3 regions of the Buttiauxella agrestis genome follow, and region 3 is predicted to be linked to each of the others. Evidence: predicted binding sites of a transcription regulator. Region 3 holds the regulator's gene; each other region holds the start of a gene.
What was found. The regulator sigma-54, encoded in region 3, starts transcription at its own class of promoters, with help from an activator protein. The targets are predictions, from matches to a motif close to GTTGGCACANNTTTCGCTNT.

Region 1 (10,229 bases), 3.3 Mb from region 3:
ACAGATCCTGGATAACAAACTCTTTTTTCTTCATGTCCGATTCACCAGTCGCTGAATTGCGTGATGTTTAAATAGTCCAGTTTGGAGTAAAACATAACATCCCGTCTTGAGCTGAGATAGACTAACCTCGTCTATGGAAACCATTATAAAAACTAACCTCTTAACGGATCTAAAAGAATGACATCTCGCAAGCTCATAAGCCTGGTAAGCGGTGTACTGATTCTGGCAGTTCTGTCCCCTATTCTTCTCAGCGTCTATTTCGCGCATCGTAATGCTGAAGAGGTTTTCCACGAGGAATTAGCCGAATTTGCCGATCACGCCATGTATCGCACCAGCAAAGTCATCGATCAGGCAGTTGCGGCCGTAGATGAAATCAACCTGGTCGATGATAATACGTGTTCAAAAGCCCATGCAGAAGCCATGCATCGCATCGCGCTTAAATATCGCTACGTGCAAGAAGTCATGTTTCAGGATAAAAACCACATTCTGTGCACGTCACTGGTGTCTTACGAAAACAACAATTTAATTGGCAAACCGGATCGCGTTGGCGCTAATGGTTTTAATGCCTGGTACACCACCCCACCCACACCGGGATTTAAACGGAAAATGGTGTATATCGGGAAACTGCCTCATCTGGCGCTTGTCGATCCGATGTCGTTTATTGATATCCTGCCGTTCGGAAAATATACCTTAAATATCGCCATGGTGGGCTTGGGTAAAAACCAGCTGATTGCCAGCAATAGCCATTTTGTCCCTGATGAATGGCGCGCTCCGCTTATCCAGGGCCTCGACGAGTTTCAGACTGACGACGATTTTTACATTATCCGCCGGGATAACGATCTTGGGCTGGCCATGATTGCCTGGGCATCGCGAGAGCCGATGAACGGCGTCTGGTACGAACAACTTTTCATCTGGCTCCCCGTCGGTCTGGTCATTAGTCTTGCTGCGGGGATATTCCTGATTAGTATTCTGCGGCGTTTATTATCACCGCGTAATCGCCTGATGGATGCCATTAGAAATCATGAAATCAGTGTGGTGTATCAGCCTATTGTCCACCTGCAAAGTGGTGAAAGTGTTGGCGCTGAAGCCCTGATTCGCTGGCAGCAACAAGATGGTTCCATGCTTAACCCGGATGCATTTATTCCCCTGGCAGAGCAGACTGGGTTAGTGACGCAATTAACCGAACAAGTCATTGAGTTAATATTTATCGAGCTTGGGGAGTGGCTTTGCCAGCATCCTGACCACCATATTTCGGTTAATTTAGGTGTACGCGATGTCCGTAGCCTGCATATTCTGGAGGTTATTCAGCCTTATTTGGTTCGGTATTCTGTCAAGCCGGGACAAATCGCATTTGAAATTACTGAGCGTGGTTTTGCTGATCCAAAAATAACTGCGCCGATCATTGCGCAATATCGTCAAGCCGGACACGCCATCTACATTGATGATTTCGGGACGGGATACTCAAGCCTGAGTTACTTGCAGGATCTTGACGTCGATATTCTTAAAATCGACAAGTCATTTGTTGATGCCCTCGAATATAAAAACGTCACACCGCATATTATTGAAATGGCCAATGCATTGGGTATTTTGATGGTAGCCGAAGGGATTGAAACCCCGAGCCAGGCCACCTGGTTACGTGAGCAAGGCGTGCAGTACGGCCAGGGCTGGCTGTTCAGTAAAGCCCTGGCAAAAGATGAATTTATCCAATGGGTTGAGAGTTATCGCGCCAAAGTGGCGAAATAAGCGGGTTATTTAACCCCCAGGCGCTTAGCCAGACGGTGTAAATTCGCCACATCCAGCTGTAACTGGCGGGCGCATGCCGCCCAATTCCCCGCGCAGGACGCCAGAGTGCTGATAATAATCTGACGCTGGAAATCATCCGTCGCGGTGCGCAAATTATCCGCCAACGGCGCTGAAACCGCAGGCTGATTCACGGATTTGGTTTCACTATCGGCTAACTGGAAATGCTGCGGTTGCAGCCAAATTTCACCGTCCGGCTTACCTGAACGCGCCAGTACCGTGGCTCGATAAAGCGCATGTTCCAGTTCGCGAATATTCCCCGGCCAGTCATATCGACGGAGCAGATCACGGGCAGCCTCGCTCAAAGCCACCTGCTTGAGTCCCATTTTCACGCGGCTTTGCTCGCAGAAAAACCCCGCCAGCAAAGTGATGTCATCGCCCCGCTCGCGCAGTGGCGGTACATGCAGCGGAAACACGCTTAAACGGTGGAATAAATCGGCGCGAAACGACCCTGCCAGCACATGTTGCTTAAGGTCACGGTTGGTCGCCGCCAACACTCGCACGTTCACTCTTTGGCTGCTGTCATCGCCGACGCGCTGAATATCGCCATATTGTAAAACCCGCAACAATTTCGCCTGTAATGTTAATGGCAACTCGCCGATTTCATCCAGGAACAGCGTGCCGTTGTCTGCCATTTCAAACTTGCCGGTTCGATGATGAATGGCTCCGGTAAACGCCCCTTTTACATGGCCGAATAATTCACTTTCCGCCACGCTTTCCGGCAGTGCCGCGCAGTTGAGATAAACCAGTGGATTCGCCGCACGCGCCGAGCCACTGTGAATAGCACGCGCCACCAGCTCTTTCCCAACGCCAGTTTCCCCGGTGATCAGCACATTCAAATCAGAGCCAGCAACGATTTCGATCTCTTTCTTGAGTTGCACCATTCCCGCAGATAAACCAACCATTTCAGCGCTGCTGCTTTTCGTGCTGATGGGGGCGCTCGTCACAGCAGGCGTTTGATTTTCAAGTTGTTCCATCAGCAACGCGTTATTCAGTGCTCCCGCGGCGAGCACGCTAATTAACCGTAACTCTTCATCACTGAAATGGTCGAATTGCAGCGGGTCCATACCGTCAACGGTTAACGCCCCAATCAAATTTTGATCGGCAAACAGCGGCAGTCCAAGGCAAGCATGCACTTTTAAATCTGTATGGTCGGGAATCAGCCCATCGTAAGGGTCAGGTAATTCGCTATCCGCCGGAAAACGCACCACATCACCCGCGCGGGCAATCGCCTCAAGGCGCGGATGTGCGTCCAAATCAAAACGCCGGCCGAGCACATCCTGCGCCAGTCCATCAATCGCCAACGGGCGAAACTGCCGCGCTTCGTAACGCAATAATGCCGTGGCATCCCCCCCTAAAAGCTGGCGCAAAGTGCGAATCAAACGGGCGAAACGATCCTGGTGAGAAATGCCGCTTTGCAGGTCGATGGCGATATTGGCAAGGGAAGTAATAGACAGGCTCATTAGCGGCTCCAGATTGGGAAAGTTTAAAGTTACCGCGTAATGGTCAAAATGACAAAATTATTGTCATAAAGACAATTTTAATGACTGTCTTTATGACAATTAAATTTTAAGTGTATTTATAAATAACAATAAAAATCAAATGATTAAAAAGTTGGCACGCTGATTGTAATACATCAAATACGAGCATCATTTTTTTAATTCTTTTTGAGGGTATTTTCAATGGCGATTCAGGTTAAAAACAACATCCAATGGGTAGGTCAACGTGACTGGGAAGTGCGTGATTTTCATGGCACCGAATATAAAACACTGAAAGGCAGCAGCTATAACAGCTACCTGATTCGTGAAGAAAAAACCGTGCTGATTGATACCGTTGACCACAAGTTCAGCCGCGAATTTGTGCAAAATCTGGCGGCTGAAATTGACCTGAATACGCTTGATTACATCATCATTAACCATGCGGAAGAAGACCACGCAGGCGCACTGACTGAGTTAATGTCGCGGATACCCAACACGCCAATTTACTGTACTGCCAACGGCGTGGACTCTATCAACGGGCATCACCATCATCCTGAATGGAATTTCAATGTAGTTAAAACCGGTGACAGTCTGGATATCGGCAACGGCAAGCAACTCATCTTCGTTGAAACCCCCATGCTGCACTGGCCAGACAGCATGATGACGTACATGACGGGCGATGCGGTGCTGTTCAGTAACGATGCCTTTGGTCAGCATTACTGTGATGAACATCTGTTTAATGATGAAGTTGATCAGGTGGAATTGTTCGAACAATGCCAGCGTTATTACGCCAACATTCTTACCCCGTTCAGCCGCCTGGTGACGCCGAAAATCACTGAAATCCTCGGCTTCAATCTGCCGGTGGATATGATTGCGACATCCCATGGCGTGGTGTGGCGCGACAACCCAACGCAAATTGTGGAGCTGTATTTGAAGTGGGCAGCGGATTATCAGGAAGATCGCATCACGATTTTCTACGACACCATGTCCAACAACACTCGCATGATGGCGGATGCAATTGCGCAAGGCATTACGGAAGTTGACCCGCGCGTAGCGGTGAAAATTTTCAATGTCGCTCGCCATGATAAAAACGAAGTTCTGACAAACGTGTTCCGCTCCAAAGGCGTGCTGGCCGGAACATCCACGATGAATAACGTGATGATGCCAAAAATTGCCGGTCTGGTTGAGGAGATGACCGGGCTGCGTTTTCGCAATAAACGCGGCAGCGCCTTCGGCTCCCACGGCTGGAGCGGAGGCGCGGTAGACCGTCTTTCCACCCGTTTGCAGGATGCCGGTTTTGAAATGTCGCTCAGTTTGAAAGCGAAATGGCGTCCGGATATTGATGCGCTGGAAAACTGCCGCGAGCATGGCCGTGAAATCGCCCGTCAGTGGGCGTTAACTCCGCTGGTTTCTGCCCCCGCTTCCGTACCGCAAGAAAGCGTGGTTGAAACGACCACCTGCGCTGATTTAGGCCCACGAATGCAATGCAGTGTCTGCCAGTGGATTTACGATCCGCAAACCGGCGAGCCGATGCAGGATGTCGCACCGGGAACGCCGTGGAGCGATGTACCAGACAGCTTCTTATGCCCGGAATGTTCATTGGGGAAAGACGTCTTTGATGTGCTGGCAACGGAGGCAAAATGAAACATGGCATCGTGATCGTCGGTTCGGGCTTTGCTGCCCGTCAACTGGTCAAAAATATCCGTAAGCATGACGCGCAGATCCCTGTACGCATGATTGCCGCCGACAGCATGGACGAGTACAACAAACCCGATCTCAGCCATATCATCAGTCTGAATCAACGTGCTGACGACCTCACCCGGCAGCGTGCCGGGGAGTTTGCCGAGCAGTTTAATTTAACGCTCAATGCCAACAGTTGGGTGTCCGAAATTAATCCTCGCGAGCGCCTGGTAAAATGTGGCGACCAGCAATGGCCGTACGACAAACTGGTGCTGGCAACCGGCTCGAGCGCCCTGCTCCCGCCGATTGACGGCAAAGAGCTGATGCTCACGCTCAATAGCCAACAAGAATATCTGGCCTGCGAATCGTCATTACGCGAGGCGAAGCGCGTGATGATTCTGGGCGGCGGTTTGATTGGCACAGAACTGGCGATGGATTTTTGCCGCGCCGGGAAGCAGGTTATTTTGGTGGATAACGCCTCCAACCTGCTCGCCTCGCTGATACCTGCGGAAGTCAGTAGCCGTTTGCAGCAGCGACTGAACCAGATGGGTGTCGAACTGTTGTTTAACCAGTGCCTTGAGTCGCTGAATAAAACACCGCAGGGAATCAATGCTGCATTGAGCAACGGGCGGACTATCAGCGTGGATGCGGTGGTGGCTGCGATCGGCCTGCGTCCAAACGTTGGGCTGGCGCAGCATGCCGGGCTGGCGGTGAACCGGGGGATTGAGGTAAATCGCCAGTTGCAGACGTCAGATGAGAATATTTACGCTCTGGGTGATTGCGCGGAAATAGATGGCAAAGTGCTGCCATTCCTGCAACCGATTCAGTTTAGTGCGATGACGCTTGCCAAAAATCTATTGGGAGCCGCAGACGGTCTGAGCCTTCCTGCAATGCTGGTGAAGGTGAAAACGCCTGAGCTACCTTTGCATCTGGCAGGGGAAACGCAACGCGGTGATTTGACCTGGCAAATCACCGCCGAGCCACAGGGACTTATCGCCAAAGGCTATGACGAGGCGCAACAGTTACGGGCGTTTATTGTCAGCGAAGCGCATATGAAACTGGCGTTTGGATTATTACGGGAATTACAGATTTAGCGGGTAATCATACGGGTGACGCAGGCTTCCTGCGTGAGGCGGATAATATCTGCGTCACCCCTTGCCTGACTTATTGAAAAGTCTACTCGTCAAGAATTGGCGCAAAGCCACCATAAATCATACGCTTGCCATCAAACGGCATCGACTCACCAAACTCTTTCATCCGTGGGTCAGACATCATTTTCGCATTCGCGGCATCACGTACTTCTTTGGAAGGGTACTCAATCCAGCTAAACACCACTTCTTCACTCTCTTCGGCTTTCACTGCCATACGAAAATCAGTGAGCTTGCCATCGGGCACATCGTCAGCCCAGCATTCAACAACGCGTAACGCCCCAAATTCTTTAAACAACGGTGCGGCTTTTGCGGCTAACTGCTTGTATTCATCCTTCTTTGCTGCGGGTACAGCAACTACGAAACCATCAACATAACTCATTGTGAACCTCCACGGTGTGGGAAGTACGGCAGATCATACGGGTAGATAATTTCTACCCGTGATGATTACGATTGTTAAGTTTAGTCGTTAAGAATGAATGCTTCCTGCTTAAAGATTGAGCAGCATTTCATATTGCGTACAGGGATCCTGACGGAAACCGCTGCTTTCGAAAAGTGGGGCGAAAGATTCCGGGATGGCCGTGGCGGTAAAAATCCCCGGGAAACGCTCACGTAAAAGCGTCAGCAATTTTTTGGCCTGCCCCTGACCACGTGCTGTTGGCTCAACATAAAGCATACGCACTCGCGGCGGCTGGGGAGAAGTCGCGACCATCGCGTAAGCCACGTCGTTCAGCACATAGGCCTTGCCGGGTAATTTATAGAGCGTCTCGGGGGCGGTCAGCCACGGCAAACGCTGACGGGAATCCGTCATCATTTTTCTCGCCATGACCATCGGGTCGATTTCTTGCAGCTCGCCCGTTTCGGTAAACAGCGTCGAATTCACCGCATTGAACCCCACCAGTGTCTGCTGGCGCACAAACCCCATGCGTTCATACAGCGCCAGCCCGCCGTCGTTACCGACAATCACCTCCAGCCACATCTTTTTATCGCCACGCGCACGCGCTTCATCGATTAATTGCTGCATGAACTGTTTGCCAAAGCCCTGACCGCGTAATTCAGGGCGAAGTGCAAATGCCGCCAGGCGGCTGGTTTGCCCACGGCGAGTAATGATTGCCAGCGCTTTCGGGACACCGTCTTGCGTCCAGACTCTGCTGTCATTAAAACTGATATCTTCGGCACTAAAACGCGACGCGAAGGTTTCACCATCAATGGTAAAAGGGACTAAATATCCTTCAAAACAATGAGAAAGAATTTCAGCCAGTTGATAGCTATTCCAGTTCGCCGCCGCGTTACTCATGACCTTGTTGTGCATTGCTACCTCATCAGATGGTGTGTTTTTCATCCACATTAGGGCACAACAGTCGGTTCGACCAGGCTTTTTTCCCGCTGAATATGAATGCGAAACCACGGCAAACAGAGTTGAATAAGCGGGCCAATGGCCAGCGCATATAACACGGTGCCGACGCCAAATGTGCCACCCATCAGCCATCCCGCCAGTAAAACCGTTAACTCAATCGCCGTTCGCACACTGCGCACTGACCAGCCGGTACGGGCGTTAATCCCGGTCATCAGACCATCGCGTGGGCCGGAACCAAACCCGGCGCCAATGTACATACCGGTCGCTATCGCATTGACCAGAATGGCCGCCAGCAGTAAAAAACTGCGTGCCACTAACGATTCAACCGGCGGCATCAGTGCTAGCGCTGCATCCGCAGCAAGGCCGAGCACGATCACGTTGCTGACTGTCCCCAGGCCCGGTTTCTGGCGCAGCGGGATCCACAGCAGCAACACCAGCGCCCCAACCACGATCATCACCATGCCAATATTTAAAGAAAAGATCCGCGCCACGCCAAGGTGGAATACGTTCCAGGGATCGGCGCCCAAATTTGCCCGCACGAACATAGCCGTGGAAACTCCGTACAACACCAGTCCGGTGTACAGTTGCAGCAAGCGACGAGCGATCATGATCTTTACCTCAGAAATCTGTTATGGCTTTACTTTTATACAAAATGGATATGATATTAAGGTCCAGTTATCACAAAGTGGATTGCTATGGCACAGCGCAGAACGGGTTCGTCATCACTGGTAAAATTGCTGGGGAACTGGCATCAGGATTTACCGCGTACGCCCGTTTATCGGCAACTGGCGGACGGGCTACGGCTGTTGATTCTGGATGGTCGCCTGCCGTTGGATAGCCGCCTGCCAGGGGAGCGCGAGCTGGCTACAGCGCTGGGGATTAGCCGCACGACGGTAGCAACGGCTCTGGCGCAACTGCGTGATGAAGGTTATCTGGCAAGCCGCCAGGGGTCGGGTTCGGTCACGATGCTGCCAGAAAGCGGGCAAACTGTTTCACCGCTGACAGGACGTGCCGCCACGCTGGATTTATCGACCGCCGCACTCAGCGCCGGGCCGGAGATTCATCAGGCCTATGCGAATGCCCTAATTGCGCTGCCAGAACATCTCGGCAGCACCGGTTACAATCAGCAAGGTTTGCCTGAACTGCGCGACGTTATCGCGCAACGCTACGCTGCACGCGGGCTACCGACAACTGCCGATCAGATTATGATCGTCAACGGTGCGCTAAGTGGTTTTGGCCTGATTCTGCGCTTACTGACCGGGCCTGGCGACCGTGTGGTTATCGATAATCCCACATACCCGATGGCGCTTTCAGCCATTAAGGGCGCATCGTGCCGGGCTGTTCCCGTCAGCCTGACCGAAGACGGTTGGGATACGGATGGGCTGGCGGCAACCATCGCACAAACATCGCCGCGCCTGGCCTATTTATTGGCCGATTTCCATAACCCGAGCGGGCGTTGTATGGATGCTGCCACGCGTGCCGCTATCGCTGAGATTGCCGCCCGAACGCGCACCACCATTGTGGCCGATGAAACCATGGTCGACCTGTGGTACGAAGCCCCTCCGCCGCCACCGCTCGCCGCTTTCGACGATGCAGACCGGGTGATTACGTTGGGTTCTGCCGGGAAAAGTTTCTGGGGCGGTTTGCGCCTGGGCTGGATACGCGCCAGCACGCGAACCATTGCGTCTCTGATTCAAATCCGCGATTCATTGGATTTAGGCTCACCGGTTCTTGAGCAACTTGCCGCCATTCACTTGTTCAGTGAAGCCGAAACCTTCCTGCCTCAACGCCGCGCACTATTGCGAGAGCGCCGAGACGCCTGCGCGCAAACCATTAAAGAGCTGTTCCCGGAGTGGAAAATTACCGTCGTGCCGCAAGGCGGTCTGTCCTGGTGGATTGAATTACCCAAACCGCTGGCAACGGTATTCGCGGCAAGTGCAGAGTCAATCGGGATACGCATTGGCGCAGGGCCTCGTTTTGGAACTGACGGCGCATTTGAGCGATATTTACGTTTACCGTTCACGCTTGAACCGACGCAAATGCGTGCAGCCCTGGAACGATTAAAACCCCTTTGGGATAATCTGGCACAAACTGGGAATGAATATATGAGAAGAGTGGTGGTTTGAGCGTCCAGATAATACCGATACTCATGTAATTTATTACAAGCATTAGTATCCATCCGGCAAGACTTTATTTATTGACACCAGCTTTCCATTCTTCATAGTAATATATCCACCCTCTTTTAAATCTGCCAGCACTCTGAATACATGAGTACGAGATAATTTGGTGCGCCGTATAATAAAATTCGCCAGGCCTTCACTTTCTTTGGGGTAGATTTTAGCTCTGTAGAGATAACGGTACAACATGGGTTTGATTGTTTGATAGCTGGTGAGTTGCTTTCTTTCAGCGTGTAATTCAAGAGAGAAAATGGTCATGAAAATCAAAATATTTGATAATACCTGCATATTTTCAGTGCCTTGAAAGAAAATATTATCAAAGTTCTCATAAGAAATTTTAACGACTTTCACTGGTGTCATGCATTTGTATTCAAAACTCAGTAGCGGACAATACCGCTCCATCAAACCAATGGGCATAAAGTCAATCGCATTGCCAATGGTGAGTTCACTTTCTGCATGTAGAATAGCAACAGAACCTTCAACCGGAACATAAATAAAACCTGGTGTCAGATCTAATTTTTTAGTTACGGCAAAAATCAATGGCTCTCCACTTTTGCAGACATCATTAACCTGACGCTCCATGTTCAGC
Region 2 (10,229 bases), 4.4 Mb from region 3:
TTCAATATCGGTGTGTAAAGGGTGAAAAAAAACTACAAAAAATACTTTTTCAACCGATTAAAAAGGAGTAGAGTTATTTGCGTAGGGTACAGAGGTAAGATGTTCTATCTTTCAGACCTTTTACTTCACGTAATCGGATTTGGCTGAATATTTTAGCCGCCCCAGTCAGTAATGACTGGGGCGTTTTTTATTGGGCGCGAGTCAGGAAATGCACGAGTTTCCCCATACATTACTTATTCCCCAGTAGTTTCGTCGTCTTCTTCTACGCTGTCTTCTTCGATCGCTGGTGGGATATCGTTGTACCAACCATCAAGCTTATGACGTAACACATCCACGCCGATTTTTTTCAGTGAGGAAAACGCCTCAACCTGAATATCACCGTTAAACTCTACAACCGCTTCGCGCACCATATTCAGTTGTGCTTTACGCGCACCAGAGGCCAGTTTGTCGGCTTTAGTTAGCAGCAGCATCACGGGAATACCGCTGGCAACAGCCCAGTGAATCATTTGCTGATCGAGATCTTTCAGCGGATGACGAATATCCATCAGCACCACTAAACCTTTCAGGCTATTACGCTTTTGCAGATACTCGCCAAGCGCGCGCTGCCATTTCAGTTTTACTTCTTCCGGTACTTCGGCGTAGCCATAGCCCGGTAAATCCACCACACGTAAGCCTTCAGCCACTTCAAACAGGTTGATGAGCTGCGTACGGCCAGGTGTTTTACTGGTACGAGCCAGTGCTTTCTGATTTGTCAGCGTATTTAACGCGCTGGATTTCCCTGCGTTTGAGCGGCCTGCGAAAGCAACCTCAATACCGGTATCAGAAGGTAAATGGCGAATATCCGGTGCGCTAAGCACGAAGTGGGTCAGTTGGTAGTTCCAGTTTTTCAAAACGGTTGTCTCCCTCAGGATGAGCATTGTGGGGGATTATACCTGAACATGAGCAAAACGCCGTGTTTCTCGGCATGGCTCACAGGCTTACAGAAATTCGCCCGAGGCTTGTAAGACATTGACCATTCATATTGGCAGATAACGCAGTGTTGTGAGATGCAGACATAATTTAAAGTGTTTATATAACATATGGTTATTCAGGAATGGCTTAATGATGGCAATGACTTAACTCTAATGCTCATCTTGTAGTATCCATAGGTAAGCGTAAAGTAAGCGGCACAGGCAAAGGAGAGCCACAAAGGATAGCAACTCAGGATGAGGGTTCAGGAGCGTCATGATGACGAAGAACCAGGGAAATGCCAGGAGGCAACGTCAGGAGACGTTTTAAAAGGACAAGGAACTACACGGAAGTTGTTTGCAAGGGAAAGACAGGGCGTCGAGTGCAAACAGGGATTGTGTGACCTATGAAGGGTCCAGAGACAAGAAAAAGGCGACAGGTTAACCTGCCGCCTTTTTTCTTTGCTTGCTTTCTGCTAGATTCCGCCGCAATTCTATACTGAATAAAAATGGCTCAAGATAACCTATTATGAAGCAACAAAACTCAGCAGCACCTGGTTCCAAACCTTCAAAAGCACGTCGTAAAACGCGTGAAGAGTTAGATCGTGAAGCGCGTGACCGTAAACGCGATAAAAAGCACAGTGGACACGCTGCGGGGAGTCGCGCAAGTGGTGGCACTCAGGCTAAAAGTGGAACAGGTAGCTCTCAGGCTAAAGATCCGCGTATCGGCAGTAAAAAACCCGTTGCTCTGGGCGTAACTGAAGTCCAGGTCAAGAAACCAAAACAGCACAAACCTAAAGTTGAGAAACCTATGCTTACACCACAGGCTGAACTGGATTTGCTGGAAAATGATGAGCGCCTGGATGCGCTGTTAGAGCGTCTTGAAGAAGGTGAAACTCTCAATGCAGAAGAGCAGGCTTGGGTTAACGCTAAGCTTGATCGTATTGATGCACTGATGGAAGAACTCGGCATCTCTTATGAAGATGACGAAGATGAAGAAGAGAAAGGCGATGACTTGATGCGCCTGCTTAAAGGCACTGACTAACGGTTTACCTCAATGGGATTACCTGTTCTTTGCGTGGTTATTCCGCTGGTGTGTTATCTGCTGTGGTTATTCGTTAAACTACGGCGGCTGTCGCGATTACAAAAGTCGTTGCGCCGTCAACGAATGCGGCATCACCGGAGGGAGTGAGAATGTCTGAGCAGTTAATCGATTGGGATTTGGCCCTGATCCAGAAATATAATTATTCAGGGCCGCGTTATACCTCTTATCCCACCGCGCTGGAGTTTTCAGAAGACTTCGGCGAGGCGGCGTTTCTTGAAGCGGTTGCTCGTTACCCTGAGCGCCCGCTGTCGCTCTATGTCCATATCCCGTTCTGCCACAAGCTTTGCTATTTCTGCGGCTGCAATAAAATTGTTACCCGCCAGACTCACAAAGCCGATCAGTATTTAGATGCGCTGGAACAAGAGATAGCCCACCGTGCGCCGCTCTTTAAGGGCCGTCACGTCAGTCAATTGCATTGGGGCGGCGGTACACCGACTTACCTCAGTAAAGCGCAGATAAGCCGTCTGATGGGGCTTCTGCGTGGTCATTTCAATTTCAACGAAGACGCCGAATTGTCTATTGAAATCGACCCGCGTGAAATCGAACTCGATGTGCTCGACCATCTGCGTCAGGAAGGCTTTACCCGCCTGAGCATGGGGGTGCAGGATTTCAACAAAGAAGTGCAGCGCCTGGTTAACCGCGAGCAAGACGAAGAGTTTATCTTTGCGTTGATTCAGCGTGCGCGCGAACTCGGCTTTACCTCGACTAATATCGATTTAATCTACGGCCTGCCAAAGCAGACACCAGAAAGCTTTGCTTTTACGCTTAAACGCGTCGCAGAACTCAGTCCGCACCGCCTGAGCGTTTTTAACTACGCCCATTTGCCGACTTTGTTTGCCGCACAGCGCAAAATTAAAGATACTGATTTGCCCAGCGCACAGCAAAAACTCGACATTCTGCAAGAAACTATCGGCTCGCTGACCCATGCCGGATACCAGTTTATTGGCATGGACCACTTCGCGCGCCCGGATGATGAACTGGCGATTGCGCAGCGCGAAGGCAAGCTGCACCGTAATTTCCAGGGCTACACCACGCAGGGCGATACCGACTTGTTGGGGATGGGTGTTTCTGCCATTAGCATGATTGGCGACTGTTATGCTCAGAACCAGAAAGAGCTTAAAACCTATTATCAACAGGTTGATAGCCAGGGCGATGCGCTGTGGCGTGGCCTGGTACTCACCCGTGATGACTGCATTCGTCGAGACGTTATCAAAGCACTTATCTGCAACTTCCAGCTTAAATTTGCCGAAATAGAGCAGCTTTGGGATCTGAATTTTGCCGAGTATTTCGCAGAGGATTTAAAACTGTTGGAACCGTTGGCGAAAGATGGGCTGGTGGATATCGACAGTAAACATATTCAGGTAACGGCAAAAGGGCGCCTGCTAATCCGTAATATCTGCATGTGTTTTGATAGTTACTTGCGTCAGAAGGCGCGACTGCAACAATTCTCGCGTGTCATATAAAACTAAAGGCGGCTTGAAAGCCGCCTTTTTGTTACTCCATCCCCAACTCTTTTAACTTACGCGTCAGGGTATTGCGCCCCCAGCCGAGTAATCTCGCGGCTTCCTGCTTGTGACCTTGCGTATGACGCAGCGCCGTTGTTAGCAAGGTGCGCTCCATTTCTGGCTGTGCCTCAGAAAGTAAATTCTGATGACCGGAACGTAATGCCCGGTCGGCCCATTGAGCCAGAAGTGTTGCCCAGTTGTCCGATTGCGAATGCGTCGGGCTATCGGGAATGGTGGTTTCGAACAATTCTGCCGGTAAATCCTGAATCAACACTTCCTGGCCTGCCGCCATCACTGTTAACCAGCGGCAGGTGTTTTCCAGTTGGCGCACGTTACCAGGCCAGGCCAGGCGCGTTAAAGCATTTTCAGTTTCAGGATGCAGCAACTTGGCTTCTACGCCTAATTCCTGAGCTGCCACTTGTAAGAAATGGCGGGCCAGGCGCGGAATATCCTCACGGCGTTCACGCAACGGTGGCAGATGCACACGAATCACGTTCAGACGGTGGAATAAATCCTCGCGAAATTTCCCTTCCTGCACGCGCAACTCAAGGTTCTGGTGAGTCGCGGCAATAATACGGACGTCGACTTTCACCGGCGCATACCCGCCAACGCGATAAAACTGCCCATCGGCTAATACACGCAGCAAGCGAGTTTGCACATCCATCGGCATATCGCCGATTTCATCAAGGAAAAGCGTGCCACCATCAGACTGCTCAAAACGTCCCTGGCGAATTTGATTGGCACCGGTGAATGCGCCTTTCTCGTGGCCAAACAGCTCAGACTCAATCAAATCCTTTGGAATTGCGGCCATGTTCAGCGCAATAAAAGGAGATTTCACCCGTGGGCTGTGGCGGTGCAAAGCATGTGCGACTAGCTCTTTACCGGTACCCGATTCACCGTTAATCAGCACGCTTATTGATGACCGTGACAAACGGCCAATAATGCGAAACACATCCTGCATAGCCGGTGCTTCACCGATAATATCGGTGGTCGGCCCATTCACCTGTACGTTGCGCGGCTGCTGTTGTTCCAGATAGTGGCTGATGGCGCGCTCAACGAGTGCGACCGCTTCGTCAATATCAAAAGGTTTTGGCAGGTAATCAAAAGCGCCTTGTTGATAGGCACTCACGGCGGCTTCAAGATCTGAGTGAGCCGTCATTATGATGACCGGTAGCATCGGGTGGCGTTGTTTAATCTGCTTAAGCAGCGCCAGGCCGTCCATGCCGGGCATGCGAATGTCAGATAACAAAACGTCCGGGGTCTTGGTTGCAAGAGCATTAAGGACTTCACTGCCGCTCTCAAAGGTGGTGCAGCTTAAACCCGCTCCGGTCAGAGCACGTTCCAGCACCCAACGGATGGAGCTATCGTCATCAACGATCCAAACTATGCCTCGTTGCATAAAGACCTCTACTTACGAATAGGCAGATAAACCGAAAACTCGGTATGACCTGGCCAACTGTTAAATTCGATTTTTCCCGAATGCTGATCTATCAAGTTGCGTGCTATGGAAAGACCTAAACCTGTCCCTCCCTCACGTCCGCTCACCATTGGGTAGAATAGTGTGTCCTGCAGATGGGCCGGAATGCCCGGACCGTTGTCTTCAATGTCAATACGCGCCGCCAGACGGTAGCGCGTGCCATGCAGCGTAAGCTGGAATGCGGTGCGTGTGCGTAACACTATCTCACCGCCGTCGCTGCCAAGCGCCTGAAGGGCATTGCGAACAATATTTAATAAAATCTGTTCAATTTGGTCGGGATCGTGAGCCAGCTCCGGCAAACTTGGGTCGTAGTCTCTGACCAGCGTTACGTTTGCTGGTAATTCCATCGACACCAGTTTCATCACGCGCTCTGTCACTTTGTGGATGCTTTCAGTGACGTGCATTCCCGGCTGTTGTGGGCCTAACAGTCTATCTACCAGATTCCGTAAGCGATCAGCCTGCTCAATAATCACCTTGGTGTATTCAGTCAGTGACGGGTCTGGTAAGGCTCTGGCCAGCAGTTGGGCTGCTCCACGTAACCCACCCAGTGGATTTTTAATCTCATGCGCCAGCCCACGGACTAAATCTCGGGCGGCAATTTGTTGCGCCTGCTGCAACTGTTCCTGACTCAAGCGACGTTGGTTATCCATCGGCGCCATTTCCATCAGGATGTATCCTTCTGGTAAACGTTGTGCAGTCAGGGAAAGAATGTGGGAGCGGCTATCAATAACCAGTGTGACTTCGTTATCGGTGAAGCCCTGGCCTGCGGTCAGGCTTTCCTGCATCAAGCCAACATTGAGCGAAAAGTAACTCAACAGTTCTGGTAATGGAGTGCCGTACAGCTTGCGCGAACTCTGCGCCAAAAGTTGCTGTGCCGCCGGGTTGGCGTAATGCACTGCCAGCTCGTCATCCACCAGTAAAATACTGTTGATTAAAGAATTCAGGATCTGCCCAGCATCGGGCAGTGTGCCGGTTGCCATACAGCAGTCTCCGATAATTTGCACTGTGATGGTGCATTATAGTTTCCCGTCGGCAAAAGATATTGCGGCAACAGGTTATTTGTGGAGAAAAAAGCCCATCAACGATGGGCTAAAAGTTCTGGGTATTTACAACGTGATTAAACGCTGTAGTACAGTTCGAACTCGACTGGGTGTGGAGTCATGCGCACACGGTCGTTTTCTTCGATACGCAGAGCGATGTAAGCATCGATAGCTTCATCAGTGAACACGCCGCCCGCAGTCAGGAACTCGCGGTCTTCGTTCAGGCAGTTCAGTGCTTCTTCCAGAGAGCCAGCAACTTGCGGGATCTCTTTCGCTTCTTCTGGCGGCAGGTCGTACAGGTTTTTGTCCATTGCTTCGCCCGGATGGATTTTGTTCTTGATACCATCAAGACCAGCCATCAGCAGTGCTGCGAAGCACAGGTACGGGTTAGCCGCTGGGTCCGGGAAGCGCACTTCGATACGGCGTGCTTTCGGAGATGCAACTACTGGGATACGGATTGAAGCAGAACGGTTAGCGGCAGAGTAAGCCAGCATGACTGGAGCTTCGTAACCCGGGACCAGACGCTTGTAGGAGTTGGTGGTTGGGTTAGCCAGGGCGTTGATGGCTTTAGCGTGTTTGATAACACCACCGATGTAGTACAGCGCTTGCTCAGACAGGCCTGCATATTTGTCACCCGCGAACAGGTTTACACCGTTCTTAGCCAGGGACATATGGCAGTGCATACCAGAACCGTTATCGCCAAACATTGGTTTTGGCATAAATGTCGCAGTTTTACCGTATGCATGCGCAACGTTATGAACCACATATTTGTAGATCTGAATTTCATCTGCTTTTTTAGTCATGGTGTTGAAGCGGGTAGCCACTTCGTTCTGACCAGCAGTTGCCACTTCGTGGTGGTGAGCTTCAACAACCAGGCCCATTTGCTCCATAGTCAGACACATTGCAGAACGCAGGTCTTGAGCGGAGTCAACCGGAGGAACTGGGAAGTAACCGCCTTTAACTGCAGGACGGTGGCCTTTGTTGCCGCCTTCGTATTTGGTGCCGCTGTTCCATGCGCCTTCGATATCATCGATAGCGACATGAGAACCGGAAATAGAGCTACCGAAACGAACGTCGTCGAACAGGAAGAACTCTGGTTCTGGCCCGAACAGCACGGTATCGGCGATGCCAGTAGAACGCAGGTAGTCTTCAGCACGCTTGGAAATGGAGCGTGGGTCGCGGTCATAACCCTGCATGGTGCCAGGCTCAAGAATGTCGCAACGAATGATCAGCGTAGAATCAGCGAAGAATGGGTCAATGACAGCGGTAGACGCATCTGGCATCAGAACCATGTCGGATTCATTGATGCCTTTCCAGCCACCAATTGAAGAACCATCAAACATTTTGCCTTCTTCGAAGAAGTCAGCAGTAACCTGATGAGCAGGGATAGTGACGTGCTGTTCTTTACCTTTAGTGTCAGTGAAGCGCAAATCTACAAACTTCACTTCGTGTTCATTCAGCATCGTCAAAACGTGTTCAGCGGACATACTTAACTCTCCCGGATTTGGTCATTGAATTGGCTTGTTGCCCTGAAATGATTAAAGCGAAATCTGTGCCAACTTTTAAATTACCCCAAAAAGGCGCTATCATGCGCACTATAGTGCAAAAGGGCTGCACCACGATGGATAGTTTGCACCAATGTAGTGCTTCAGTCTGAGATTTGAGCACCATATTGGTGCAATTTTCGTTGTAGCTCCCTTTTTTGCTCCGTGAAAGCGATCACAAACCCTTACTTTTTACATTGTTTGTAAAAGTTCTTTGTGATCCTGTTATGTCCTTCGATTAATACGTGTACAATAACGCGCTATTTCTAATGCCTGAGGCAAAGTTGTGATCGAAAATCTGCGTAATATCGCCATCATCGCGCACGTTGACCATGGTAAAACTACCCTGGTTGATAAGCTGCTGCAGCAATCTGGTACTTTCAGTAATGACCGTGCTGAAGCTACTGAACGCGTGATGGACTCCAACGATTTGGAGAAAGAGCGTGGGATTACCATCCTCGCTAAAAACACCGCTATCAAATGGAATGACTACCGTATCAACATAGTTGATACCCCTGGGCACGCCGACTTCGGTGGTGAAGTTGAACGTGTAATGTCCATGGTAGACTCCGTTCTGCTGGTCGTTGATGCAATGGATGGCCCAATGCCGCAGACGCGCTTCGTAACCAAAAAGGCGTTTGCCCATGGTTTGAAGCCGATTGTTGTAATCAACAAAGTTGACCGTCCTGGCGCGCGTCCTGACTGGGTTGTTGATCAGGTCTTCGACCTGTTCGTAAACCTCGACGCAACCGACGAGCAACTCGATTTCCCAATCATCTATGCATCAGCATTGATGGGTATCGCGGGTAACGATCACGGTGATATGGCGGAAGACATGACCCCGCTGTACCAGGCGATTGTTGACCACGTAAAAGCACCAACCGTTGACCTCGACGGTCCGTTCCAGATGCAAATCTCCCAGCTCGACTACAACAACTATGTTGGTGTTATCGGCATCGGTCGCATCAAACGCGGTAAAGTGAAGCCTAACCAGCAAATCACTATCATCGACAGCGAAGGTAAAACTCGTAATGGTAAAGTCGGTAAAGTACTGACCCACCTTGGCCTGGAGCGTATTGAATCCACCGAAGCGGAAGCCGGCGACATCATCGCGATTACCGGTCTGGGCGAGCTGAACATCTCCGACACCCTTTGCGATACGCAAAATGTTGAAGCGCTGCCAGCACTGTCTGTTGATGAACCCACTGTTACCATGTTCTTCAACGTCAACACCTCTCCGTTCTGTGGCAAAGAAGGTAAATTCGTTACCTCTCGTCAGATTCTTGACCGCCTGAACAAAGAGCTGGTGCACAACGTTGCACTGCGTGTTGAAGAAACCGAAGATGCGGATGCATTCCGTGTATCCGGTCGTGGCGAACTGCACCTGTCTGTACTTATCGAAAACATGCGTCGTGAAGGCTTCGAACTGGCTGTGTCCCGTCCGAAAGTAATCAACCGTATGATCGATGGTCGTATGCAAGAGCCGTTCGAGAACGTGACTCTGGATATCGAAGAACAGCACCAGGGTTCTGTGATGCAGGCGATGGGCGAGCGTAAGGGCGATGTCAAAGACATGATCCCTGACGGCAAAGGCCGTATCCGTCTGGATTACCTGATCCCAGCACGTGGCCTGATCGGCTTCCGTACTGAGTTCATGACCATGACTTCTGGTACTGGTCTGCTGTACTCCACATTCAGCCACTACGACGACGTGAAACCAGGCGAAATCGGCCAGCGCCAGAACGGCGTGCTGATCTCTAACGGCCAGGGTAAAGCAGTAGCGTTTGCGCTGTTCAGCCTGCAGGACCGCGGTAAGCTGTTCCTGGGTCACGGTGCAGAAGTTTATGAAGGCCAGATCATCGGTATTCACAGTCGTTCTAACGACCTGACTGTAAACTGCCTGACCGGTAAGAAACTGACTAACATGCGTGCGTCCGGTACTGACGAAGCAACAACTCTGGTTCCTGCATTGAAGATGTCTCTGGAGCAAGCTCTGGAATTCATCGATGATGACGAACTGGTAGAAGTTACTCCGACTTCCGTACGTATTCGTAAGCGTCACCTGACTGAAAACGACCGCAAACGTGCGGGTCGTGGTAGCAAAGAAGCGTAAGTTTCTTTTCTGCAAAGCATTGAAGCCCTGCCTGTTTAGGCGGGGCTTTTTTTTGCCTGCAACTTCGCATAACACGTATCCCTTTCTTCACCAGCGATAGTCAAAGCCTTCCTTTACCGCTACAGTTATTTGTCCATGCGCAAAGGAGAGGCTTATGCTGTATATCTTTGATTTAGGTAACGTCATTGTTGATATCGACTTCAACCGCGTGATGGGGGTCTGGAGCGATTACAGCCGGGTGCCACTGGCGAATTTGCAAAAAAGCTTTGTGATGGGGGATGCTTTTAAGCGCCACGAACGTGGGCAGATTACCGACGAAGAATTCGCCGCAGCGGTATGTGACGAAATGGGTATGGCGCTAAGCTTTGATCAGTTCTCTGCCGGCTGGCAGGCAATTTTTGTTGGCTTGCGTCCGGAAGTCATCGCCGTCATGAACAAACTTCGTGAACAGGGGCACCGTGTCGTGGTGCTCTCTAACACCAACCGCTTACACACTTA
Region 3 (10,229 bases):
ATGAAGGCTCTGATAATTTAACGCGCGAGCAGCTGGCAGAGCTTCCCAGAGAAGGTAATCGCCCCGTTGCGTTTTTATGGCTGGCCGTCGCCCTAATCATTATGCCAATGGCGACACGCATGGTTATCGATAACGCCAGCGTGCTGGCTCATTACTTTGGTGTGAGCGAATTAGTGATTGGCCTGACGATTATTTCAGTCGGTACAAGTCTGCCAGAGTTAGCCACGACCATCGCCGGAGCCCGTAAAGGCGAAGATGATATTGCAATTGGTAATATCATTGGCTCGAATATTTTCAATATTGTTCTGGTGCTGGGCATCCCTGCGTTAATCGCGCCAGGTGAAATCGACCCGCTCGCTTTTGCTCGGGACTATTGGGTCATGTTGATTGTTAGTGCCATTTTCGCCGTACTTTGCTGGCGTAAGCCTCGCTCTATCGGCAAGACTGCAGGTGCTCTGTTAACATGTAGCTTCTTCGTATGGATTGCGGTGCTGTGGTTTCTTGCATCACCGGTCGTTGGGTAAAACGGAACGGAAATTATGTCACAGATTAATTTACAACCGGGTTTTGACTTTCAACAAGCAGGCAGAGATGTCCTGAAGATCGAACGTGAAGGCCTGGATCAGCTCGAGCAATACATCAACTCAGATTTCTCACAAGCCTGTGAAAGAATGTTCTATTGCCAGGGCAAAGTGGTCGTTATGGGCATGGGCAAGTCAGGGCACATCGGTAAAAAGATGGCCGCGACGTTTGCCAGTACCGGCACACCTTCGTTCTTCGTCCATCCTGGTGAAGCCAGCCACGGCGATCTCGGCATGGTGAGCGCGCAAGATATTGTCATCGCTATTTCAAACTCTGGCGAGTCGAACGAAATTCTGGCGCTGATTCCCGTTCTCAAACGCTTGCAGGTGCCACTCATTTGCATCACCAGCCGTCCCGAAAGCTCAATGGGCAAAGCGGCGGATATCCATCTGTGCGTGAAAGTGCCACAAGAAGCCTGCCCGCTGGGCCTGGCTCCGACATCAAGCACCACTGCCACATTGGTCATGGGTGACGCACTTGCTGTTGCGATGCTCAAAGCACGCGGCTTTACCGCAGAAGATTTTGCACTTTCTCACCCAGGCGGCGCATTGGGTCGTAAACTGTTATTACGTGTCAGCGACATCATGCACAGCGGCGATGAAATACCGCATGTCAGTAAAGATGCTTCATTGCGTGATGCACTGCTGGAAATAACGCGTAAAAATATGGGGATGACCGTAATCTGTGATGACCTGATGAAAATCGAAGGGATCTTCACGGATGGTGACTTACGTCGTGTCTTTGATATGGGCGTAGATCTTCACACCCTGAATATCGCAGATGTCATGACCGTCGGCGGAATTCGCGTTCGCCCAACAGTCCTGGCGGTTGATGCATTGAATTTGATGCAGTCTCGCCATATTACCTCGGTATTGGTTGCAGATGGCGACCAACTACTCGGTGTGGTACATATGCATGACATGCTACGCGCAGGCGTGGTTTAACAAAGGATTAGCCTTAATGAGTAACCATGAAGCGTCTCTTGCCACTTGTTATGGGCCGGTAAGTGCGCGCGTTATGGAGCGGGCCGCTAATGTGCGCCTGCTCATTTTAGACGTTGACGGTGTGATGTCTGATGGCCTGATTTATATGGGCAACAGTGGCGAAGAGCTGAAAGCATTCAATGTGCGTGATGGCTATGGTATTCGCTGTGCGCTGACATCAGATATAAACGTCGCGATTATTACCGGACGTAAAGCAAAATTGCTTGAAGACCGTTGTGAAACGCTGGGTATCAAGCATCTCTATCAAGGTCAGTCCGATAAGCTTGTGGCTTTTCAGGATCTTTTAGATAAGCTCGCGATCCCAGCTGAACACGTGGCTTATGTGGGTGATGATTTAATCGACTGGCCTGTGATGGCTAAAGTCGGTTTGAGCGTTGCGGTATCGGATGCACATCCTTTGCTGATTCCTCGTGCCGACTACGTGACACGTATTGCTGGCGGGCGTGGAGCAGTGCGTGAAGTCTGCGACTTGCTGTTACTGGCACAAGGTAAGCTTGATGAGGCCAAAGGGCTATCTATATGAGTAAGACCAGACGTTGGGTTATCATCCTGCTTTCATTGCTGGTGCTGATTTTGATCGGTGTGAATCTGGTCGACAAAGACGCCGTTGCGCCTCCAACAGTGAACACGAATGAACCAACCTATAAAAGTGAACATTCCACGACTCTCGCCTACAGTCCTGAAGGGGCTTTAAATTACCGACTGGTTGCTGAGCACGTTGAATATTTTTCCGAAACCGCCGTTTCGTGGTTCACCAATCCGGTGATGACGCAATACGACGAAAACAAAGTCGCCACCTGGTCATTACGAGCAGATCGCGCCAAACTTACTAACGATCGGATGCTGTATCTGTATGGGAATGTGGTGCTTACAGCTCTGACGCCAGATTCGCAGCTACGCAAAATTACCACGGATAATGCGCAGGTTAATTTAGTCACTCAGGATGTTGCCTCTGATGACCAGGTAACCTTGTACGGAACCAGCTTTAACTCCACCGGCCTCAAAATGCGTGGTAATTTACGCAGCAAAAATGCCGAGCTGATTGAAAAGGTTAGAACATCCTATGAAATCCAGAATAAACAAACTCAGCCGTAATTTAGTACTGACCAGTACACTTTTAGCCGCCAGTTTTTCGGCATTTGCGCTGACCGGTGATACCGATCAGCCGATTCACATTGAATCTGACCAACAGTCGCTTGATATGCAGGGCAACGTCGTCACCTTCACCGGCAATGTGGTTGTGACGCAAGGTAGTATCAAGATTAATGCCGACAAAGTCGTTGTGACCCGCCCTGGCGGCGAGCAAGGCAAAGAAGTGATCGATGGCTACGGTAATCCAGCCACTTTCTATCAGATGCAAGATAGCGGTAAACCCGTTAGCGGCCACTCATCGACTATGCACTATGAGCTGCAAAACGATTTTGTCGTGCTGACCGGCAATGCCTATCTGGAGCAGGTCGATAGCAATATCAAAGGCGACAAAATTACTTACCTCGTTAAAGAGCAGAAAATGCAGGCCTTTAGCGAAAAAGGTAAACGTGTTACGACCGTTCTGGTTCCTTCTCAGTTGCAGAAAAAAGACGGCAAGGCTCCGGCCCCCGCCCCTGCGCAGAAAAAGAGTAACTAATTCGTTATGGCTACTTTAATTGCAAAAAATCTCGCTAAAGCCTACAAAGGCCGCCGCGTTGTAGAAGACGTCAGTCTGACCGTTAAATCAGGTGAGATTGTCGGTTTGCTCGGCCCTAACGGTGCAGGGAAAACCACCACTTTTTATATGGTGGTCGGTATTGTTCCGCGTGATGCGGGCAACATTATTATTGATGATGAAGACATCAGCCTGCTGCCGCTTCATGCACGTGCACGACGTGGTATTGGGTACTTGCCTCAAGAAGCGTCTATTTTCCGCCGTTTAAGCGTGTTCGATAACTTAATGGCCGTGCTGCAAATCCGTGATGATCTTTCTACCGAGCAGCGTGAAGACCGCGCCAATGAGCTAATGGAAGAGTTCCACATTGAGCATTTGCGTAATAGCCTCGGGCAATCTTTGTCCGGTGGTGAGCGTCGCCGTGTTGAAATTGCTCGCGCATTGGCTGCAAATCCAAAATTTATTCTTTTGGATGAACCTTTTGCAGGTGTTGACCCAATTTCCGTTATCGACATCAAGCGAATCATCGAGCATTTACGCGACAGCGGGCTTGGGGTGCTGATAACTGACCATAACGTACGCGAAACGTTAGCCGTATGTGAACGCGCTTACATCGTAAGCCAGGGCCATTTAATCGCCCATGGCACTCCAGCCGAGATCCTGGAAGACGAGCATGTTAAACGCGTGTATCTGGGCGAAGAGTTCAGACTCTGATAGGGTAGGAATAATTAACGATTACACCTGAGGAAGTTCGCTCTGAATATGAAGCAAGGTTTGCAATTACGGCTCAGCCAACAACTTGCTATGACTCCACAGTTACAGCAGGCAATTCGTCTGTTGCAGCTGTCGACGTTAGAATTACAGCAGGAACTTCAGCAAGCACTGGAAAGTAACCCACTGCTTGAGCAAACCGATCTGCATGAAGAAATTGAAACTCAGGAAGTTCGTGAAAATGAAGCGTTAGATACTCGTGAGGCACTCGAACAAAAAGAGATGCCCGACGAGTTACCGTTGGACACCAGCTGGGACGAAATTTACACCGCAGGTACGCCATCGGGAACCGGAACTGACTATATAGACGACGAGTTGCCGGTTTATCAGGGTGAAACCACCCAGTCACTCCAGGATTACCTGATGTGGCAGGTCGATCTCACTCCGTTTTCTGATACCGACACCGCTATTGCAACGTCTATTGTTGATGCCGTTGACGAAATGGGCTATCTGACCGTTTCGCTGGATGAAATTCTCGAAAGCATGGGCGATGAAGAAATCACCCTCGACGAAGTGGAAGCGGTGCTCAAACGCGTGCAACGCTTCGATCCTGTCGGCGTCGCCGCACGCGACCTTCGTGATTGCCTCCTGATACAGCTTTCACAATTCGCGCGAGAAACACCCTGGTTAGCCGAAGCTCGCCTGATTGTCAGCGAACATCTCGACTTGCTCGCCAACCATGATTTCCGCAGCCTGATGCGCGTCACGCGTCTGAAAGAAGAAGTGCTGAAAGAGGCGATGTGCCTGATTCAGTCGCTTGATCCGCGTCCGGGCCAGTCCATTCAGACCAGCGAACCAGAGTATGTAATCCCTGATGTGTTGGTCAAAAAAACTCAGGGCCGCTGGACGGTGGAACTTAATGCCGACAGCATCCCGCGTCTAAAAATAAATCAACAGTACGCTGCTATGGGCACCAATGCCCGCAATGACAGCGACTCACAATTTATTCGCAGTAACCTGCAAGAAGCGAAGTGGCTGATCAAAAGCCTTGAAAGCCGCAATGATACCTTGCTGCGGGTTAGCCGCTGCATCGTTGAACAGCAGCAAGGCTTTTTTGAGTTCGGTGCAGAGCATATGAAACCGATGGTTCTTGCTGATATCGCCCAAGTGGTCGAAATGCACGAATCCACCATTTCCCGCGTGACCACACAAAAGTATTTGCACAGTCCGCGAGGCATTTTTGAATTGAAGTATTTCTTCTCAAGTCATGTCAATACCGAGGGCGGCGGTGAAGCCTCCTCCACGGCTATTCGGGCTTTGGTGAAGAAATTAATTGCTGCGGAAAACCCTGCGAAACCGCTGAGTGATAGCAAGTTAACGACTATGCTATCGGATCAGGGGATCATGGTGGCACGCCGCACTGTTGCGAAGTACCGAGAATCTTTATCCATACCACCGTCAAACCAGCGTAAACAACTGGTGTGACTTAACCGATAAGGAAGACACTATGCAGCTCAACATTACAGGACAAAACGTCGAAATCACTGACGCACTGCGCGATTTTGTGAGCACGAAGTTTGCCAAACTGGAGCAGTACTTCGATAGGATTAACCAAGTCTATATTGTGTTAAAAGTGGAAAAAGTCACGCATATTGCCGACGCAACACTTCATATCAATGGTGGTGAAATACATGCCAGCGCTGAAGGGCAGGATATGTATGCGGCGATTGACGGTCTGATTGATAAACTGGCGCGCCAGTTAACCAAACATAAAGATAAACTAAAACAACACTGATAATCCAGGCAACGGTTTTGGCATTCACGGCTCGTTACGGAAGTAACGGGCCGTTGCCACAACAGAGTGCTTAGGTGAACTTATGATGAACAACGATTCTGCTCTACAACTTAGTAATGTCCTGAACAAAGAATGTACCCGTAGCAATGTACATTGCCAAAGTAAGAAACGTGCGCTGGAAATTATCAGTGAACTCGCGGCGAAACAGCTCGGTCTGCCACCTCAAGTCGTCTTTGAGGCGGTGCTGACGCGTGAGCGCATGGGCAGTACCGGTATCGGCAATGGTATCGCCATTCCTCACGGAAAACTGGAAGAAGATACCACCCGCGCCGTTGGGGTATTTATTAAACTGGAAACCCCTATCGCGTTTGATGCTATTGACAATCAGCCGGTCGACCTGATGTTTGCGCTACTTGTTCCGGCCGATCAGACAAAAACACATTTGCACACTTTGTCTTTGGTGGCAAAACGTCTGGCGGATAAAACGATTTGCCGACGTCTGCGTTCAGCGCAGAGTGATGAAGAGCTTTATCAGATCATTACCGAAACCGAACATGGTAGTGAAAGTGAATAATCTGGCTGCGGTCATGTGCGTGCCACAGCAAGAGAAGTTGGGGGAGTGATAAAATGGTGCTGATGATTGTCAGCGGCCGCTCTGGTTCAGGGAAGTCTGTAGCCTTGCGTGCACTAGAAGATATGGGATTCTACTGTGTAGATAACCTGCCAGTGGTGCTGTTGCCTGATCTTGCCAAAACTCTCGCAGAGCGACAGATTTCTGCGGCAGTCAGCATCGACGTGCGTAACATGCCGGAAAACCCGGAAATTTTTGAACAGGCGATGACCAATCTACCTGATTCATTTTCTCCACAATTGCTGTTCCTCGATGCCGATCGCAACACGCTGATTCGTCGTTATAGCGACACACGTCGTTTACACCCGCTTTCCAGTAAAAACTTGTCGCTGGAAAGTGCGATTGATGAAGAAAGCGATCTATTGGAGCCGTTGAAATCCAGAGCCGATTTAATCATCGACACCTCTGAAATGTCGGTGCATGAACTCGCGGAAATGCTACGGACTCGTCTGCTCGGCAAGCGTGAACGTGAATTGACGATGGTCTTCGAATCCTTCGGCTTTAAGCACGGCATTCCGATTGATGCAGATTACGTATTTGACGTGCGCTTCCTGCCAAACCCGCACTGGGATCCAAAACTGCGTCCAATGACGGGTCTCGACAGGCCTGTTGCAGCGTTCCTTGATCGTCATACCGAAGTACACAACTTTATCTACCAGACGCGTAGCTATCTTGAGCTTTGGTTACCGATGCTGGAAACCAACAACCGCAGCTATTTGACTGTAGCGATTGGTTGTACTGGCGGTAAACACCGTTCGGTTTATATTGCAGAACAGTTGGCAGACTATTTCCGCTCACGTGGGAAAAACGTGCAGTCCCGTCACCGTACGCTGGAAAAACGCAAACCATGACCGTAAAACAAACCGTTGAGATCACCAATAAGCTGGGCATGCATGCGCGCCCGGCTATGAAACTATTCGAACTGGTGCAGAGTTTTGATGCCGAAGTGATATTGCGCAACGAGGCCGGAACCGAAGCCGAAGCTAATAGTGTGATTGCACTACTGATGCTGGATTCAGCCAAAGGTGGCCACATTGAAATTGAAGTCACCGGGCCTGAAGAAGAACAAGCATTGAACGCGGTTATCGCGCTGTTCAATGCCGGTTTTGACGAAGATTAACTCACTTCAACTCATGCTGCGCCATAAACGATTCGCCACCTAGCTGGCGCATCTGGCGCAAAATCCATTGCTGGCGTTGCCGAACATAACCTGAAGGTGCATTCGCTTTAAAGCGGATTGGATTAGGTAATACTGCGGCAAGCAAAGCGGCTTCCGACGCCGTCAGGCGACTTGCTGGTTTATGGAAGTAACGCTGCGAAGCTTCTTCCACACCAAAAATCCCCTCTCCAAATTCTGCGATATTCAGATAAACAGTCAGGATCCGGCGTTTCGTCCACACCACTTCCATACCAAGCGTTAATCCCGCTTCCAGGCCTTTGCGAACATAGCTCCGCCCATCCCATAAAAACAGATTCTTCGCCGTTTGTTGGGAAAGCGTTGACGCACCGCGAACGCGATTTTCATTACGTTCATTGTGAGCAATGGCTTTTTCAATCGCGGAAACATCAAACCCCCAATGGTCCGGGAATTTCTGATCTTCTGCCGCAATAACTGCAAGCCCCATCCACGGTGATATTTCGTCCATGCTGACCCAATCGGAATGCGCCACATAACCAAAATCACCTGAGAACCAGGCGCTAAATTGCCGTTCGACCATGACTGCCGAAAACGGTACCGGCATAAAGCTGAACAGGATTATCCCCGCCAACCACACGCCCACCAGCGCCAGCGCACAGCGTAATAGCCAACGCTTGAGGGTGCCCAAGAGCGCAACACGCCCTTTCTTCATGCAGTCATACTCACAACGCGAGCCACCAGTTTTTCTATACCCAATGCCGCTTCATCAATGCGTGTGGCCAGCATATAAGCAGGCGTCGTCACCACTTTGTGTTCTTCATCAACCACGATGTCATCAACCGGGCACGGAACATGTTCAGCCCCCATCTCTTCAACAATTTCTGCTGTATCAATATCAGTGCCGATGGTCAAACGCACCGGAACATCGAGAATTTTTGGCAGCATCACCGGGGCAATACAGATAAAGCCGAGCGGCTTGCCCTGATCGTGGCAATCGCGGGCCAGACGACGTAAATCACCATCAACCACGCACTCGCTGCCGAGGCTTGCAAAATTGCACAGGTTTTTCGCTGCCCCAAAACCACCGGGAACGATCAGCGCATCCAATTCGCTGGCATCGGCCTGCGCCAATGGCGTCACCACTCCACGGGTGATTCGAGCCGCCTCAACAAGCACATTTCGATGCTCTATAGACTCATTATTAGCGAGGTGATTAATAACATCTGCTTGAGGTTTGTCGGGTGCAAAGCAAACAGCTTCAGCGCCAGAGCGAGCGATTGCTAACAGGGTAATAACAGCTTCCTGAATTTCGCTTCCGTCGTAGACCCCGCAACCACTGAGCACCACACCAATCTTCTTCATTCAGCTATTCCTTTTCATCACGCGACTTCCATCATTAGTTATGACGATTTGATCGCTATGCTTCACACATTTTACTGTTTCATGTAACAAACTATTTAAGATTTGCTATCTTAATGCCTGAGCAGCACACGAGATTATTAGCTGCGCCATTTGGATAAATACTTATAACTCAACGGCGCAGCCTACTTTTTCCCTGGTGTTGGCGCAGAATTCGCGCACCCCGGTTTATCCGGGGTCATTTTTTGGGAGCGTTTGCAACCCAAGCTTTCAGAACGTCAACATCGTGCTGCCATTCTTGTTTCAACTCTTCAATCCATTCACCCACGTTTTCCGACCAGGCAGGTAAATCCGGTGACTGAATTTGCTGGGCAACTTGCTGCAAATGGCGCAACCCTACAGAACCTGCTGCGCCTTTAATCTTATGCCCCTCTTCCACGACCCCTTTCTGGTCGCGAGCCGTCATATTGGAGTCCAGTACGCTCAGGTAGCCCGGCATCATTTTTTCAAACATCGCCAGCCCATCAGTAATCAGTTTTGGCCCGACAAGATCCATATACTGCTCAAGCATGGGGATATCGAGCAATGCTTGCTGTTTTTCACTATTAACTTGAGGCACTTGAGACTCCTTCTTAGACTCTGACTGTTGGTTGTCCCAGAATTTTTGGATCATCGCCATTAACGCCGGAACCGAGAGGGGTTTGCTCAGCACATCGTCCATGCCAGCATCCAGATACTCTTTTTTATCTTTCAATACGTTAGCAGTCAATGCCACCAGCGGTGGTAAATCTTCACGCGCATAACGCGTGGTCAGTTGCCGGGAAATATCCAACCCAGTCATATCAGGTAACTGAATGTCTAAAAGCACCAGGTCATACTCACCTGGGGTGAATTTTTCCAGCGCCTCTTTACCTGTCATCGCAACGTCTACGCTGTTGCCAAGTTTCTCCAGCACCGAACGCGCAACAATCACGTTGAGTTCAATATCTTCCACCAGCAGGACGTGCAACGCAGGCAGCGGCATTTCGTCATCGTCGAGCGTGTCTTCGATTTCATCCGCAACGCGAGGAGCCTGAATGGTTAAGGCAAATAGCGAGCCTTCGCCCGGCTTACTGCTGACGGTAATATCACCGCCCATACTCTTCGCCAGGCGGCGCGACACCGCCAAACCAATCCCGGTACCCGTTGCCGGTTTACCGCCGTGGCTATCTTTCACCTGATAGTACATGGCGAAGATTTTGTCCTGCTCATCCTGCGGGATGCCAATGCCAGAATCCTGGACTTCAAAGCGTAAGGTATTTTCTTCTTCATAACGCACGCGCACCGAAACCAGGCCGCCTTTTGGCGTAAATTTCACGGCGTTG

Region 1: the regulator sigma-54 is predicted to act here: its motif matches at 3,414-3,433, upstream of norV (anaerobic nitric oxide reductase flavorubredoxin).
Region 2: the regulator sigma-54 is predicted to act here: its motif matches at 7,615-7,634, upstream of glnA (glutamate--ammonia ligase).

What each region holds. Positions count from the first base shown of each region.
Region 1 covers NZ_UIGI01000001.1:3,813,907-3,824,135, forward strand. Annotated here, with positions in the region: gene DY231_RS17995 (GntR family transcriptional regulator) at 1-34, opposite strand, end outside; gene pdeB (cyclic di-3',5'-guanosine monophosphate phosphodiesterase PdeB) at 178-1,743, shown strand; gene norR (nitric oxide reductase transcriptional regulator NorR) at 1,749-3,263, opposite strand; gene norV (anaerobic nitric oxide reductase flavorubredoxin) at 3,483-4,922, shown strand; gene norW (NADH:flavorubredoxin reductase NorW) at 4,919-6,052, shown strand; gene DY231_RS18020 (DUF1428 domain-containing protein) at 6,135-6,488, opposite strand; gene DY231_RS18025 (GNAT family N-acetyltransferase) at 6,597-7,418, opposite strand; gene yczE (membrane protein YczE) at 7,454-8,068, opposite strand; gene yczR (MocR-like transcription factor YczR) at 8,159-9,589, shown strand; gene DY231_RS18040 (helix-turn-helix domain-containing protein) at 9,632-10,229, opposite strand, start outside.
Region 2 covers NZ_UIGI01000001.1:4,909,669-4,919,897, reverse strand. Annotated here, with positions in the region: gene spfP (small protein SpfP) at 100-147, shown strand; gene yihA (ribosome biogenesis GTP-binding protein YihA/YsxC) at 234-890, opposite strand; gene yihI (Der GTPase-activating protein YihI) at 1,477-1,992, shown strand; gene hemN (oxygen-independent coproporphyrinogen III oxidase) at 2,142-3,515, shown strand; gene glnG (nitrogen regulation protein NR(I)) at 3,547-4,956, opposite strand; gene glnL (nitrogen regulation protein NR(II)) at 4,965-6,014, opposite strand; gene glnA (glutamate--ammonia ligase) at 6,152-7,561, opposite strand; gene typA (ribosome-dependent GTPase TypA) at 7,905-9,731, shown strand; gene yihX (glucose-1-phosphatase) at 9,886-10,229, shown strand, end outside.
Region 3 covers NZ_UIGI01000001.1:489,225-499,453, reverse strand. Annotated here, with positions in the region: gene DY231_RS02490 (calcium/sodium antiporter) at 1-524, shown strand, start outside; gene kdsD (arabinose-5-phosphate isomerase KdsD) at 540-1,526, shown strand; gene kdsC (3-deoxy-manno-octulosonate-8-phosphatase KdsC) at 1,543-2,109, shown strand; gene lptC (LPS export ABC transporter periplasmic protein LptC) at 2,106-2,681, shown strand; gene lptA (lipopolysaccharide ABC transporter substrate-binding protein LptA) at 2,650-3,213, shown strand; gene lptB (LPS export ABC transporter ATP-binding protein) at 3,220-3,945, shown strand; gene rpoN (RNA polymerase factor sigma-54) at 3,994-5,427, shown strand; gene hpf (ribosome hibernation promoting factor) at 5,450-5,737, shown strand; gene ptsN (PTS IIA-like nitrogen regulatory protein PtsN) at 5,820-6,311, shown strand; gene rapZ (RNase adapter RapZ) at 6,365-7,219, shown strand; gene npr (PTS phosphocarrier protein NPr) at 7,216-7,488, shown strand; gene mtgA (monofunctional biosynthetic peptidoglycan transglycosylase) at 7,490-8,218, opposite strand; gene elbB (isoprenoid biosynthesis glyoxalase ElbB) at 8,215-8,868, opposite strand; gene arcB (aerobic respiration two-component sensor histidine kinase ArcB) at 9,104-10,229, opposite strand, start outside.